4 regions of the Paenibacillus lutimineralis genome follow, and region 4 is predicted to be linked to each of the others. Evidence: predicted binding sites of a transcription regulator. Region 4 holds the regulator's gene; each other region holds the start of a gene.
What was found. Region 4 encodes Rex, which represses fermentation and respiration genes when NADH is low (regulators of the CRP and FNR family bind a similar motif). Its sites were predicted from a motif close to TTGTGAAATATTTCACAA; they were not measured.
Positions count from the first base shown of each region.

Region 1: EI981_RS24015 (FAD:protein FMN transferase) is a predicted target of Rex. The motif match lies at 2,754-2,771, and genes of this name have one in related genera.
Region 2: EI981_RS26975 (DUF1641 domain-containing protein) is a predicted target of Rex. The motif match lies at 2,487-2,504, and genes of this name have one in related genera.
Region 3: EI981_RS00920 (DUF1858 domain-containing protein) is a predicted target of Rex. The motif match lies at 1,513-1,530, and genes of this name have one in related genera.

Region 1 covers NZ_CP034346.1:5,421,243-5,425,187, forward strand. The annotation lists gene lipA (lipoyl synthase) at 1-338, opposite strand, end outside; gene EI981_RS24005 (M23 family metallopeptidase) at 575-1,642, shown strand; gene yunB (sporulation protein YunB) at 1,696-2,469, opposite strand; gene EI981_RS24015 (FAD:protein FMN transferase) at 3,006-3,945, shown strand, end outside.
Region 2 covers NZ_CP034346.1:6,050,167-6,054,111, forward strand. The annotation lists gene gdhA (NADP-specific glutamate dehydrogenase) at 1-500, shown strand, start outside; gene EI981_RS26970 (NAD(P)/FAD-dependent oxidoreductase) at 729-1,907, opposite strand; gene EI981_RS26975 (DUF1641 domain-containing protein) at 1,965-2,402, opposite strand; gene EI981_RS26980 (glutamate biosynthesis transcriptional regulator GltC) at 2,690-3,607, opposite strand.
Region 3 covers NZ_CP034346.1:192,852-196,796, reverse strand. The annotation lists gene EI981_RS00925 (DUF438 domain-containing protein) at 1-1,111, opposite strand, end outside; gene EI981_RS00920 (DUF1858 domain-containing protein) at 1,152-1,379, opposite strand; gene EI981_RS00915 (response regulator transcription factor) at 1,601-2,284, shown strand; gene EI981_RS00910 (HAMP domain-containing sensor histidine kinase) at 2,281-3,675, shown strand; gene EI981_RS00905 (ABC transporter ATP-binding protein) at 3,783-3,945, shown strand, end outside.
Region 4 covers NZ_CP034346.1:2,495,571-2,499,515, forward strand. The annotation lists gene dinG (ATP-dependent DNA helicase DinG) at 1-758, shown strand, start outside; gene EI981_RS10555 (redox-sensing transcriptional repressor Rex) at 792-1,442, shown strand; gene EI981_RS10560 (amidohydrolase) at 1,432-2,730, shown strand; gene EI981_RS10565 (cell wall elongation regulator TseB-like domain-containing protein) at 2,769-3,254, shown strand; gene EI981_RS10570 (hypothetical protein) at 3,528-3,945, shown strand, end outside.

The sequences.
Region 1 (3,945 bases), 2.9 Mb from region 4:
TTCAGATCGTCTCTTGCTACGCTGGTAACAACGCAATGGCGCAGATTCATATTTTCAGCAGCTTCAGCAACACGTTCCGGCTCTTGCAGATCCAGTTCAGTAGGCATTCCCGTGTTTACAGCGCAGAAGCGGCAAGCGCGTGTACATATATCGCCCAGAATCATGAAAGTTGCTGTACGATTCGCCCAGCATTCATATATATTCGGACAACGAGCCTCTTCACAAACAGTATGTAAAGTTTTGGAACGCATCATTGTCTTGATATCTTGATAGTTATCGCCGGTCGTCAGTTTAATTCTAATCCAGTCCGGTTTCGGTTCATTTGCGAGCTTCGACAAGATAGAAACCTTCCTTCTTCATTGGTTTGTATTGAAGATCATTGTAATCCCACAATGACATTTATTATACCATGAATCCACTGGGAATACCTACTTAATAAATTGGAATAAAAACACAACATTTGATCCAACCTAAGTGTGGAGCTACGTCTATCAACTGTCAGTATGTGTTCAAAAGTTCGGTTTTCAGCACCGACCTGCCTCTACAAACCTCTCACTAAGGAGGAGAAGATACCTTGAAGAAAACCTTAACATCCCTATACAGCAAGACGATAGGCTGTCTTATCGCCGCTTCATTGGTGACGGTACCTTGGCCTTTTAGTGGATCCTCAGTCACTACGGCCCATGCCGCTACTCCGGAGAAGCCAGGAACCGCCCAAACCAGCCTGAGCGTCTATGAGCTAAGACGGGACCTATACGAGGAAATTGGCATTCAGACGCAAATTCCGTGGTACTGGCTTGCTGCTATCGATCAATATGAACGGACCATAACCCCGCGTTCTCGTAAAAAAGTGAAGCAGGAAGATCAAACCGATCGTTTAACGAGCATCCGATTTAAGGAAGGCATTTGGTCCGGTCCTATTAATCCCGATTTGGCTGACAAAAACCTGACCACGATTGCCTTGTTCGGCGGAATTGGCAAGGATGCATCGGCGGATGGAGTCGCCGATCCGACCGATGATCATGATGCCATGTTCACGATGGCCTCTTATTTGATCAGTATTGGTTATGAGGAAGAAGACTTTCAAATCGCTCTATGGCGTTATTATCAGAATGATTCCGCGGTGAAGCGTATCCGGCAATTTGCCAAAATCTACAAAGCATTCGGACCGATCAATCCTACCGCCAGCGCATTTCCGCTTCCGATTAAAAGCATTTACACCTATCGCGATACGTGGGGAGACCGGCGTGGATGGGGCGGCCTTCGCATCCATGAAGGGACGGACCTGTTCGCCTCCTACGGCGTACCGGTTCGCAGTGTATGCTATGGAATCATAGAGACCAAGGGGTGGAATCCCTATGGCGGCTGGCGCATTGGCATTCGCGATCTGAATAATCGATATCATTACTACGCCCATCTGCAAGGATATGAGAAGAAGATCGAGATCGGCGACATGGTCACACCGGGTCAGGTCATCGGTTGGGTCGGTAGCAGCGGATATGGCCCACCGGGAACACAAGGGAGGTTTCCTCCGCATCTTCACTACGGGATTTATCGTGATACCGGGACCACAGAGTGGGCCTTCAACCCGTATCCCCTGCTTAAACAATGGGAAAAGGCCGAGCGCAGCCGCAGCAAATAAGCACCGGATTATCGATACTCCCATTTGCTACGGATTAGCATCAGCCTATTCTTTTAATGCCCCGACGATGGTATTGTGTCTTGCTCGTTCCCCTGCTCCCCATCTGTCGAGGGGATGGTTCCCTCCTCTATAGGCGAGTTGTTGCCCTCCTGCGGCAGCTCCTCGCCTGTTTTATTAGGAGCCGGTATGGCAATATTAGGCGCCCCGGCTTGATTGCCTACGGGATTGCCTTTGCTATCGTAGTAATACATCGGAACATCGCCGACGACGAGCAAGTAAGAGACAGGGATTTCGGTCTCAACAGATTGCGGCTCCATATCAAATGGAACAACGACAGCCAGCTCCGCTTTGACCCGCAAATATACCTCCACCAGGATCATATTAATGCCGGCATCCTGTTTACGGGTGCTCAAATCGACCTTCACGTCCCCTTGCGGCTCGATCTTGATCGGAATCCGCGGACCGAATGAAGCTAGAATCGGACTACCTAACGCTTGCCCCAGCGGAATCGTCTCCGACAAATGCGATACTTCCTCCAATGTGTCGCGGACTGTTGCGATCGTATCCGATGTAATCTTCATGTGGGAGGAATAGTTCAACATGAACCCAGACACTTTCCCGTTGCCATCCATCTTCCAATCGATCAACCGGTCGACTTGATCCGTATTCGCGACCTGCGAAGTGATCGCTTCATTGATCGCATCCGTGGCCATCTGCTTCACACGGATACTGGCCAAATGCATAATCGGCCCTTTCATATGCTTCTCGACATAATTATAAAACTGTAAAAATCCGAATATGGTGATCACCACGATGATTAGCCACAACCACCGTCTACTCCCAGACCTTCTTCTCGGCCGTCTCCTCCGGCTACGCCAACCCCTTCTAAATCGTAGCATCTCTCACCCTCCCAGCCAGCAGGCAACTTCTAGAGGTTTGTTGTTCAAGCCCGCTCTTGAACACACTTCTATACAAGTTATGCTGAACCTGGCCAAAAAAGAAGGACTACCATTCTGCTGTTTGCTTCAAGCCGCCTATAAACAAAAAGTCACCATTTATCATTTTAACTTTTCCATAACCTTTATTTGAAAGTAATCCATTATACTAAGATTTGTGAATTATATTACAGGTTCAATGTCATATTTATCTTGTTAGGTTAGGCTAGTGTTAAAACTCAACTTGAGGGCGGAATTCGTATTTTTATATGAATATTTGTATTGATCTACCCCTCTAGGACTGGTTCCCAGAGGGGTATTATTTTTGCAACAAAAGGGGCAAACATTCAATGGGCATTGACTTATGCTGCTAATCTTTAGTGCTATCAATCTAATTCCATTAATCGCAGGAAAGCGAGAGAGATGAGATGAGAAAACATAAATTCATTGTATTGTCCGGACTTCTTATTACTATTCTAACAGCCTCATTCCTATTTTCACTAGTCAATCATCGCTCGATCAGCCAAATGAAGAAAGATCCTGAGAATCTCCCCGTGACAAAGACATTCTTGAAGTTTGATACGGTTATCACCATTAAACTATTCGGAGACAAAGACGCGGACAAGCATTTGCAAGAGATTGACCAGCTTTTAGATCGAATCGACGGTCAGATCAATATGTACAATATGCAAAGCGTAATTAATCAGGTAAATGCGTCGGCAGGAAAAAAAGCAGTCACTGTCCCAGACGAGACCTTTCGTTTGGTAAAAAAATCGATGGAGTACGCGCATGATACAGAAGGAGCTTTTAATCCAGCAATAGGCGCTCTGGTCAAGCTGTGGGGGATTGGGAATGGCGGAGAACATCCTCCAGCAGAACACCTCATTGAACAAGCAAAGTCCCTTAGTCAGTATTCCGATATTGAATTGAATGAGAATAAAAGTTCGATCAAGTTAGTCAAGTCAGGCATGTCTATTGATCTTGGGGCAATCGGGAAAGGTTATGCCGCCGATCTGATTGCAGACTATCTGCGTGGGGAGAAAGTAGAAAGTGCGTTGATTGATCTTGGAGGTAGCTCAATTACTACAATCGGCAGTAAACCCGGCGGAGCGGATTGGCATATAGGAATACAAGAACCAGACCAATTGCGTGGTGAAGACATCGGGACTATTCCGCTTAAGAATAATACGATCAGTACCTCCGGCGTCTATGAACGATATTTTGTTTTTGATGGAATTCGCTATCACCATATACTCGATTCAAAAACAGGAGTTCCCACACGCAATGGAATTCTTAGTGTGACGATCATTGGTGGCACAGCTGCAGCAGGGGATGCCTTAACTACAGCCGCAATTGTCAAAGGACTAA
Region 2 (3,945 bases), 2.9 Mb from region 4:
TTAAAGAAGTGGAAAGAAAACGGATCAAAGAATACACAGAAGTTCATCCTTCCGCTGAATATGTAGAGGGCTGCCAGAATATTTGGGATATCCCTTGTGATATCGCACTTCCTTGCGCCACACAGAATGAAATCGATGAGGCAGCAGCTGAGAAGCTCGTAGCCAACGGCGTTAAGTATGTAGCTGAAGGGGCGAATATGCCTTCTACCCTTGAAGCAATCGAGGTGTATCTGAACAACGGAGTCTACTTCGGACCAGCCAAAGCTGCCAACGCAGGCGGCGTAGCCGTATCCGCGTTGGAGATGGCGCAGAACAGTGCAAGATTGGCTTGGACGTTTGAAGAGGTAGACGCCAAGCTGCAGAATATTATGAAGGACATTTACGACAATAGCGTAAATGCAGCTATAGAGTATGGTCATGAAGGCAACCTTGTAGTCGGCTCTAACATCGCTGGTTTCCTGAAGGTCGCCGACACAATGATCGCCCACGGCGTAGTTTAATAGTGAAAACCGAACTTCTTGAACCTAGATTTAAGATATAAGTAATATGCGGAGGATTTTTTCTATCGCCTGTACATCCCTGATTTCAAGACATCTGTCAATGAGATCAGGGGTTTTTTCTATAAGAGCCTAAGCGCATCAGTAACATGTCCAGCAAGAAGAAGCTCTGATACAGACTTACGTCTATATCAGAGCTTCATTTATTTCAGTCAGATCTATGCCTTGCGATTAATAAGCCAAAGCATCCAGAGATTTAATGTGAGCCAAGTAACGCATGTTACTGGCTTCCTTCATCAAGGTAGCCGGTAATCCGCGCAGCTCGGTGTTGTTGCCGCCGATCGTAGCAACAGCATCCTTACGACCCAAGCTAGCCAGCGTACCGGAGTTCACTGGATGGAATTCTTCAAGATGCTTGCCGATAATTGTCGCATAGAGGTTGTAGCCAACCAATTCGCCCATTTGCCATGCATTCTGAGCTGTAGGAGCATATGGACGTCCATCAGGGCCAAAGCTTACAGCACTGTCGCCAACGACAAATACATCTGGATGGGAAGTGGATTGCAAGAATTCATTGACGGTAGCGCGGCCACGGTTCACTTCAAGTCCCGATTCTCCTACGAGTGGGTTGCCTTGAACTCCGCCAGTCCATACAAAGGTGTTGGCAGTAATCTTCGAACCGTCTTTCAGGTCGATCACATTGCCTTCTACATTGGTAACAGGAAGGCCAGTAAGGAACTTCACGCCGCGTGCTTCGAGGCTAGCTGTAGCGCGCTGGATCAGTACATCAGGCAATACCGGAAGGATCTTAGGACCTGCCTCAACGAGGAACAGATTGATCTTCTTCGGATCAACTCCGTATTTCTTAGCAAGTGCAGGGATTCCATCAGCAATCTCGCCAACCAGTTCAACACCAGTCAGACCGCCGCCACCGATCAGAATCGTTGCATCAGCTTCGTTATTCGTCTTCGCGTATTCCGCAATCTTACCTTCGATATGACGGTGAATACGGTTGGCATCTTCCGCAGATTTCAATACCATGCTGTACTTATCCAGCCCAGGAATTCCGAAATAAGCGGTCACACTGCCCAGACCAACTACAAGTGCATCATAGCTCAGTGTAGTTCCGTCAGACAGCTTCACTTCTTTATTGTCTACGGAGAATTTATCAACCTTGGCGATGCGAAGATCGATATCTTTGCCTTTGAATACCTTCTCCAAAGGCAATGCAACTGCGCGTTCAGAGATATTACCTGCTGCCAGACGATGCAACTCAGTAATAATCTGATGAGTAGGGAACTGATTGATTACAGTGATCCGTGCTTCTGATTTTTGCAAATATTTGCGAACGGTCAAAGCGCTAAGAACACCGCCATAACCGGCACCTAAGATGACAATATGTTTTGACATGACTCCGTCCTCCGTTCATGCATTAGTTAATATTTTGGACTCACACTTATATAAATCTCATTTCTGATTATTACGTTCTCCGGCCACTTGCAGATAAGCATTAAAGAAACGGAAGATCTTCTGTGCTTCAGGATCCTTAAGCATTTTGAGCAGACCAAAAAGACCGATAACCTCTTGGCTCGCATCTGCACGATCCTTGGCTTCGATCACATTGGCAGCGATATGCTTCACCTTGTCCTTAACCGGTCCCGCGATCTCTGTGATAGCCCCAATCGTATCGTTCTTGAGGATCTCGTCTGAAGATACAGATTTAGCAAAATCGTAAGATTTCGTCATCACATTAACAAGCTCGGTCAACTTCGGAAGCTGCTGTACCAGGGCTGTCAATGATTCCTGAACTTCAGGGGTTAACAGTTGATCAATAATATCCCGTCCACCTTGATTGGACGATACTGTCTCTTGCTCAGACTTCGTTTCTGTGATCGCTTCTGACATAGCTAATTCTCCTTTGCGATAAGCAACAATGCTTGAATTTGGGAGAGTTAGAGGCCCCCATAGCCTTTCTCGCTTAATAAAAGTTAGTGAAAAACTGAACAATTCCTCACACTTGAACACCCATAATTAATTTTACCACATTTTCAATAAAAAAAGTCATTAAGTTATGAACTTAATGACAAATATCACAGCGTTTATTTCAAGTTAACAAATTCGGCATATATTGATCCCTAATATCAGGAAACCCAGGTATCATTTATGCATGGCGGCGGAGCCTGCTATCATGCTTATTTCTGATCAAAACTGCTATCGAATCCGAACATATCCGAATTATTCTTCAGAAACTCATAGAACAGCTTCTCTGTCGGCGGCAGCTCACGATTAGCAGGAATAATGACCCCGACATCCCTTGTAACGACGGGTTCAACGACCGGTAAAGTAATAATCGTGGAGGCGAGATGCTCGTTCAAAGCGATCTCCGGTAGAATGGTCAGTCCCATCCCCGCCCCTACCAAGCCCTTGATCGCATCGAGGTCATCACCCTCAAAAGCAACTTTCGGCTTGAAGCCCAACTTCGAGCAAGCATCCACCACAATCTCTCTTAGAATGAATCCTTCCGGGAACAGTACAAAGTAATCGTCCTTCAATTCACTAAGACGAATAGCGTTTTTCTCGGCCAATCGATGATTTGCCGGCATCATAGCCACAAATTTCTCCTGAAATAGAATCTCGCTCTTAATCTGCGGCTCATGCTGTGGTACAGGCCCCATAATCGCCAGATTCATGTCGCCCTGAATCACCGACTCCACAAGCTCCTTGTAGGAACCATGTTGCAATTGGAAATGAACTGCAGGATAGCGTTCACGGAAGGCCGAGACAACCTTCGGAATCATCTGCGCCGCTAAACTACTGGGAAATCCGATGCGAACCGTACCGCGTTCCGGATCCAGGAATTCGTTAATCTCCTGCTGGGCATTGTCAATGACCTTCATTAATTGTTCCATATGGGACAGAAATAGCCGTCCGATCGGCGTCAGCTTCACTTTGCGTCCCTCATGGATGAACAGATCAACTCCCAATTCCGATTCCAGCTTGAAGATTTGCCGGCTTACCGCAGACTGTGATACATGCAGCACATAAGACGCTTCTGTAACATGTTCAAGCTTCGCTACCTCAATGAAATATTGAATCTGTCTCAGTTCCAAAGCCCTTCACCTCCAAATTTCTGGCGGTCATTCATATTGATATCATGGATTCCTGGTTGGTCTCAGGTCTCATGAAGTGTTGATATCCCTTGAGTATATTAATCCTCATTATATCGGCTATCCGTTAGGAGTGAAAGCTATATAAGAAAACCCGTTAGGAACGGCTTGCTCTTATAAAACAAAACCACTAATTATCACCTGATTTTTAAATTTTTTCATATAGAAATTAGTGGTGTTTATTACATATTATTGATCCCCTTGTCGTGTTCAGTTAGTCTGTTGGCAAAGGGTCCATTATTCTCCGTGAGCTTCTAAGTTCGGGGTTGATCCCACTACAA
Region 3 (3,945 bases), 2.3 Mb from region 4:
CCTCGGCATCCTTCTTCCCTGATTTGAAATCCTCCAATAATTGATTGACAACATGTACACTTTGCGGCGGATGACAATTCTGGACCGTACGGCCGATTACCGCCTTCGTACGAGCAAAAATCCGTTCCTTACCATGAGAGAAATAACGTACCACGTCGTTCTCGTCAATAAAGGTAAGATCTACTGGCAGATGATTCAACACCCCTTCAAGTTGCTGTACGGAGAGAATTCCCGTCTGGAACCTTACATATCCCTGGGGAATTTCGTTGTCCCGCTCTGACTCTACAGCTGTATCCTCTATTTCCAGAGGAACCCGCTCTGGAATCCACTCCTGATCCGGCGCCGTCAGACAGAAGCCAATTTGATCGCTCTCCCGGGCGATCTTCAACCATTCATCCTCGGTAAGCTTCTCCAGAGCCATAGGAAGCAATATATTCTCTTCTTTAAAGATCATTTCATTAACTTCTCTAATAACGAGTTCCAAGTCGGTAATCAATTCCTGCTGATTGCCTTTATAATCGCTTAGCTTACCTTTCACTTCCTTAATCATGGCGCGAATGACATCGTCAACTCCCCACATAACCTTCGTCGGGCCAAAGATCCCGTATTTCTCCAGATAAGGGAAGAGCAAATTCTCCTTACGGCTGTAATGCTTGTCGAGATCAAGCAGCAGCCCCAAATCCTCAAGCAGCTTGATAATTGTCCCAGGAGCATCCTCCTTGCGGAACTGATCCAAATGCAGCTCCAGCTTGAAGTTAACGAGCCGTTCAATCTCCCGATTCTCTAATTTGAAGGTATGCACAGGATGGCCTGGCTGATCCTCAGGCTTGCTGGAGCGATGAATCTCTTCGATCGATCCTTTAAATATTGCCGTATGAACCGAACACAACCGCTGCACCTCCGATACTGGAATACCTTCTTCCTCCATAAGAGCATGCTCCATAGCCGAAATCTCTGCGACCGTTACATCGCCTACCGCCTCTTCGAAGCGGGCTTTCACTTCATCGACACTCTTCCCCTGATGCAACTGCTTGATGATCTCTTTAAGCATCTCCTGCCGTTCCGTCTGCCTCGAAACTCCTTGCTCGCGATTATTGATTAATTCGCTCACTATTCTTCCCCTCCGATTTATACTGATCTAGGTCTAGTGCTTATTCTTCTATGCTATAGCCCCTGTCTAAAAAGGCTCTCTTAATTACATCCATATCCAGCTTCTTCAGTCTGGCTCCTTTAGGAATGGTCATGAAACGACCGGCACTCTGCAGCATACCAGGCTGGGTGATTTGCTCAAATCCAAGCTCCGCCATAACCTCGATTACTTCCGGATCAGATGAGCACAACTCGTAGACGGTCTTGCTTAAATCGATAACTTTGCCCATGTACTTATCCCACCTTAGTAAATGCAAATAGAAGCTTCGGTGCTGAAAACAAGTCTTTTAGAACATAAACTCGTTACCTGCAATCATTGAGAACTGTTCTCAGCTAAAACTTAACATACATTACACGGCCTCCTTGTGACTGGAATCACAAATTATTTTATAATGATGTATGTTTATTTTTAGGCTTGGTTTTGCCACAATAGAGGCGGGAGGGATTTAACATGTCAGTATCAAATGCAAACTTATTATATATAGAAGATGATCAGGAAATTGGAACCTTTATTAGCGGTGAACTAAGTAGCCGGGGCTATGAGGTTACCTGGTTAACAAGTGGGGACCGTGCCATGGAGGAAGCAGAGACAAGCAATCTGGTCATTCTGGATGTCATGCTGCCGGGGCTTGATGGATTTACCGTTGGACAGCGTCTGAAGAAGCAGTTCCCACATATTCCGATCCTGATGCTGTCGGCTCGGGCCTCGATCGATGATAAGCTTCATGGCCTGCAGTTCGCTGATGATTATTTGACGAAGCCATTTCATCCTGAGGAATTGGCGGCCCGGATTGAGGTGTTACTGCGCCGCAGTGGGGCTTCATCTGCTGCTCCACTACAGCTGCGCCACTTACTAATTCACGAGAAAGAGAATATCATCGTGAATCAGGACACCGGAGAAGAGATTATTTTGACCGGCAAACAGTTTCACATCTTTCAATTTCTGCTGCAACACCTCGGGCAAATTCTAACCAAGGAACAAATATACGAAGGAGTCTGGGGTGAGCCCTACCTGGACGGGGACAAGACATTAATGGTACACATCCGCCATCTACGGGAGAAAGTTGAACGCGACCCAGCAGCACCGGAGATTATTGAGACGATTCGCGGCATCGGTTACCGGGTGCGGGCATGAGACAGCGTCACTGGAACAAGCCGAAGTTTCGCAACTCGCTGATGTCGAGATACGTTCTGATTATCGCGATCGCTTTTCTATTCATTCCTGTGGCGGTTCCTGCCGGCCTCATTCTTTCCTTCACTGTGAACTACTACTTCTTCCCTGAGCATCAAATCGAACAGCCGTTGAGATACAATTCAGGAGACCTGGAAGAGATGTGGCACAAAGAAGCTAAGCAACTTGGCGGTCATAAAGCGCCTGAAGAGATAGATGCCAAGCTGCGTGAGATTAAGGATAAATATCCCCAGGCCTCTCTATTTTGGGTAGATAGTGCAGAGAGAACGCGCCTGCAACTACCCAAACAGAGTGATCTGCCCGCTAAATGGTCCACCGAGAATACGATTCAATTTATGAAGACAGTGTCCAATACGAATACCTTTGGTACCGTCGCCTTTATTGGTGATAATACGACTCGTGGGGAAGGGTTCATGGTTTTGAAGATCTCTCGCGAGTATTTGAAGCAAGGCCGGGAATTCGAAAACCGTTTCTATGGTCTCTTCTTACTGACCTTGCTGTCGATATTCCTGCTTCTCTCTTATCTCTTCTTCCGGAATATCCGCAAACGGCTGCTTAACCTGGAGTCAGGTATGATGCGTACGAATAAGGATGGATTGCCGATACGGGTTGATGAAGGGCGTGCGGATGAGATCGGCAGCCTGGAGAAGGCCTTCAATCATATGGTCGGCAAGCTGGAGGAAGGTAAGCGACGGGAGCAAGAAGAAGAGAAGCTGCGCAAGAACCTGATCAATAATCTATCGCATGATTTGCGGACACCGTTAACCGTACTGTCCGGGCATATCTATGCCCTGGATAAACAGCCGCTGCCCGAAGAGGCCCTTGAGTCCGTACAACTTATGAAGACTAAGATCAGCGATCTCGATCATCTGATTGACCACCTGCTCTCATACAATCTGCTTACTAGCGGACGTTATGCCATGTCTGCGAAAACTCAGGATATACTCCGCATTGTCCGGGTAAGCGCCGCAGCCTGGTATCCGATTTGGGAGAAAGCAGAACTTACCATCGACATTGATCTTCCGGACGAACCGCTGATCTGGGAAGTTGACGAGCAGGCATTCCGTCGGATTCTGGACAATCTGTTCCAGAACCTGTACCGCTATGCAAGCTCCGGCAAATATGTAGGTATTGCTACTGTACAGAGATATGGATGGACGGCCTTGGTAATCGCCGATCACGGCCCTGGCTTTAACGCTGATACCCCTTCCAAGGGAGCAGGACTTGGACTTGCGATCGTCGACCTTTTAATGAAGCAAATGAAACTGGTTCTGGAAATAGACACATCTGATACAGGCACATGCATTTATATTTATCCAGCTAACCATTCATAATAGAGGCTGTTCAAAAAAGTCTGCTATGTAAATTTAAACTATTCTTAAACTTCGGCCTTCTTTCATTTAAACTTGCCCCAGTAATATAGTAGCCGAGGTGATTAATCGTGAATGAAATGGTCATTCAAACCAATGGACTAACAAAAAAATATCGCGGACGAGCCGCGGTCAATCAATTGAACCTTGAAATCACACAAGGGGATATATATGGCTTCCTAGGACCAAACGGAGCCGGCAAGACAACCACGATCCGGATGCTGCTCGGTCTAA
Region 4 (3,945 bases):
TTCAATATGTCATTGAACAGCTCGGTCTTCAGGAAGCGGCTAATACAGACCGTTTGATGACGGCGATGCTGCCTTCTCCATTCAATTATAGGGAGCAAGCATTAGTGCTCATACCGCGGGATTTCCCGAGTGTTAAGGGCAGCGTAGGCGATGATTATTTTATTCAGACTCTGGTGCGTTCTTTGGCGGATACAGCAATTGCTACCAAGGGGCGGATGCTTGTTCTTTTCACATCCTATCGGATGCTGCGACAAGTATATGACCCATTAAAAGAGCGGCTGTCCGATGAAGGAATCACCGTCATTGGACAGGGTATGGATAGTGGCAGCAGAACGAAGTTGACCCGTCGTTTTCAAGGGCAGCAAGCATCGGTGCTGCTCGGGACGAGCAGCTTCTGGGAAGGCGTAGATATTCCTGGCGAAGCATTGACGAGCCTGGCGATTGTCCGCCTGCCGTTCCAGCCGCCGAATCACCCGCTGGTTGAGGCTAAGAGTGAGCGGCTTCAGAGGGAGAAGAAGAACCCCTTCATGAAGCTGTCGGTGCCTCAGGCGGTTATTCGCTTCAAGCAAGGGTTCGGGCGTCTAGTCCGATCTTCTGCGGATCGAGGAATTGTCGTTGTATATGATACTCGCATCTTGGAATCTTATTATGGCAAATACTTTTTGTATTCTTTACCGGGACCGAAGATGGAGCATATGACATTATCGCAAATGGTTCCACGGATCTCAGAATGGTTAAACGATGACGAAGAGTCGTAATTTCTTCGAAATGCACCTGTAGGGGGAAAATATATGAAATCAGAAAAAATTTCAGATGCGGTTGTACGCAGATTGCCTGTATACTTGCGGTTTCTTAATGAATTAAGCCATCGCGAGGTCTTGACGGTTTCTTCCCAGGAGCTCGGACAGAAGCTGGATCTAAATCCAGCCCAAATCCGCAAAGATCTCGCTTATTTCGGCGACTTTGGTCGGAAGGGGATCGGGTATGACGTCTCATACTTGATCGAGAAAATACGGCAAATTCTGAATTTGGACCAGCAGATTAACGTGGCTCTCGTCGGAGCTGGTAATCTGGGACAAGCCTTGTCCAATTACAATACGTACGTGAAGGATAATATGCGGATTATCGCAGTCTTTGACGCCAACCCGGACAAGATCGGCAAGAAGGTCAAAGACATTACGATTCAGCCGATCGAGGAGCTGGAGCAGACGGTAAGAGACAAGCATATTCAGATCGGAATTATTACGGTACCTGATGTGGAGGCGCAGCGCGTTGCCGACCAGCTTGTTGCCGCAGGTATAGGGGCAATTCTCAACTTTGCGCCCACAATCATCAAGGTTCCTTCTGACGTGCGTATCCATGCGGCAGATTTCACAACAGACCTTATTAGTCTTGCTTATTATTTGCAGAGTGGAAAGGAATTACCGGAAAATGAGTCGTAAATGGTTGATTAAGAATGGTACATTTGCAGTGCTGGACGAGAAAAGTCCGATCGTCCATGGCTATATGCTGATCGAAGGAAATACGATTTCTTATATCGGCGAGGAGCGGCCTGAGGGCGTAGAAGGTGCGGAGACTTATGATGGCAAAGGCCTGCTCTTCATGCCGGGCCTCGTCAATTCACACGGGCATACGGCGATGTCATTGCTGCGTGGTTACGGAGACGATATGGTCCTTCAGGAATGGCTAGAGCAGAAGATGTGGCCGATGGAGGCGAAATTCACTCCTGAGGATGTATATTGGGGTGCTTCTTTATCTGTGCTGGAAATGGTCAAAGGTGGAACTACGACCTTCCTAGATATGTACGATCATATGGATCAAGTGGGTAAGGTTGTTGAGGAATCGGGCATCCGCGGTGTTCTAACACGCGGTGTTATCGGTCTCTGTCCGCCTGAACTGCAGGATCAGAAGCTGGCCGAAGCGATTCGCATTGCTCGTGATTGGCACGGGAAGGCCGAAGGACGGATTACAACAATGATGTCGCCGCATGCTCCGTACACATGCCCGCCGGATTATATTGAGAGGTTTGTGCAGGCAGCGCATGATCTTAATTTGCCATTACACACACATATGTCCGAGACACGAGCGGAGGTCCAACAAAATGTTGACCAGTATGGCGTACGTCCTGTTCAACATCTGCTTAACCTGGGCTTCTTCTCCCGTCCATCTCTGGTAGCTCATGCGGTGCATCTGACCGATGAAGAGATTGAGATTCTTGCCGCCCACAAGGTGGCAATCTCTCATAACCCGGGCAGCAACCTTAAGCTGGCTAGCGGGGTAGCGCGGGTACCGGAGCTTCTGAAAGCAGGCGTTACGGTGTCGCTAGGTACAGATGGCCCAGCGAGCAACAACAATCTCGACATGTTCGAGGAGATCAGGCTGGCCGCTTTAATCCATAAAGGGGTGTCCGGCGATCCGACGGCCGTACCTGCTCTTGAAGCTCTTCGTATGGGAACAGAGTATGGAGCGAAATCGCTCTACTTGAACAATACGGGCAAGTTGGCAGCTGGAATGAAGGCCGACATGATCGCCGTAAATACAGACCAAGCTCACTTCTTGCCGCGGACTGATTATATCTCTCATATCGTCTATTCAGCAGGTCCCAAGGACGTAGAGCATGTATGGGTCGATGGCAAGCAGATTATCCGTCACGGTGAATGTTTGACGCTGGATGAGGAGCGCATTCGTTATGAGGCGCAAACGGCCTTTGAAGGACTTCTCGGTCGGTAAGGTGGGAATTAGAACTCTAACTGGGAAGGAAGAGAAGGTTGAAGAATAGAACCAAATGGATTCTGCTCTCCATTGTGATCCTGCTGATCATCTTCTTTGGCCTTTACCGCTTCTATTTATATATTCAAGAGGATATTTGGCAGGGAGAGAATGCGGCGGTAGCACTGGCCAGACAAGAGACCGGGCTTGTTGAATCGGAAAAGGTGTGGAAGTCGGTCTGGGATGAGGTGTGCTGGGTCGTTCAAGGTAAAAATGCGGACGGCGTAGAGGTCATGGTCTGGCTGCCCGAAGGGAAAGCAGCAGTAGAGAAACCCTTATCCGAAGGGGTATCCGAGCCGGAGATTCGTAGGATTATACAAGATCAGTTGCCTGGAATCAATATTGTTAGATTGACTCCGGGTATATATAACAATCAATATGTATGGCAATTGTTCTATAAAGATAATTCACATTATTATTACCGTTTCTATAGTTTCAGCAATGGTGAGTCGTTATCAGAAATGTTCACATTGCCAAATCGTTAGAACTGAAGACAGATAACAAGTCTTGTTCCAAAAGAAAAGTGAAATCGTAGCATTACTATGCGATCGATGCGCTTTGATTTCTTTTGAACAGGGCTTGTTTTTTTATGTATATAAGAGAGAATAGCCAGGGATGGAAACATTTAATATCTTAGATTTAAAAGGATGTTCACACTTCACTTTCTTCTTGGGTATAAGGTGTGATATACTAAATCCAGTTGTTTTGATAGATTAAAGTATATACAATTTATATATCATACTGAAGGGGGACATCTCGTGAAACTGCGAATTGGAACGATCGCGGCTAGTGTTGCGGTTTCCGCACTGCTATTATTTGGCGGCTGGTATTCTTATCAGCATTGGGTGGTAGAGAGCCCGTTCGAGAAGACAGTGAAGCAATTTGACGGCGTGAACAGCGTCGAATCCGATATAAACCGGCAGCAAGTAGCCTTGAAGCTGGATCTTAAGCCCGGCACCGACCTAGGAGAACTGGTCAAGTATATTCAAGAGGATGGCAAGAAGTGGGTGGGTCAGCGTCAGTTGTCATTTGAGATTAAGGATCAATCGAATCGTGATCTGAACAGAGCATGGAACAAGGTTCTGTTCCCGATTGCCCAAGCGATGGAGAACAAGCAATATACCGATATTAATACAGCGCTTGATCAACTACAGCAGCAGAATAAGTCTATTACAG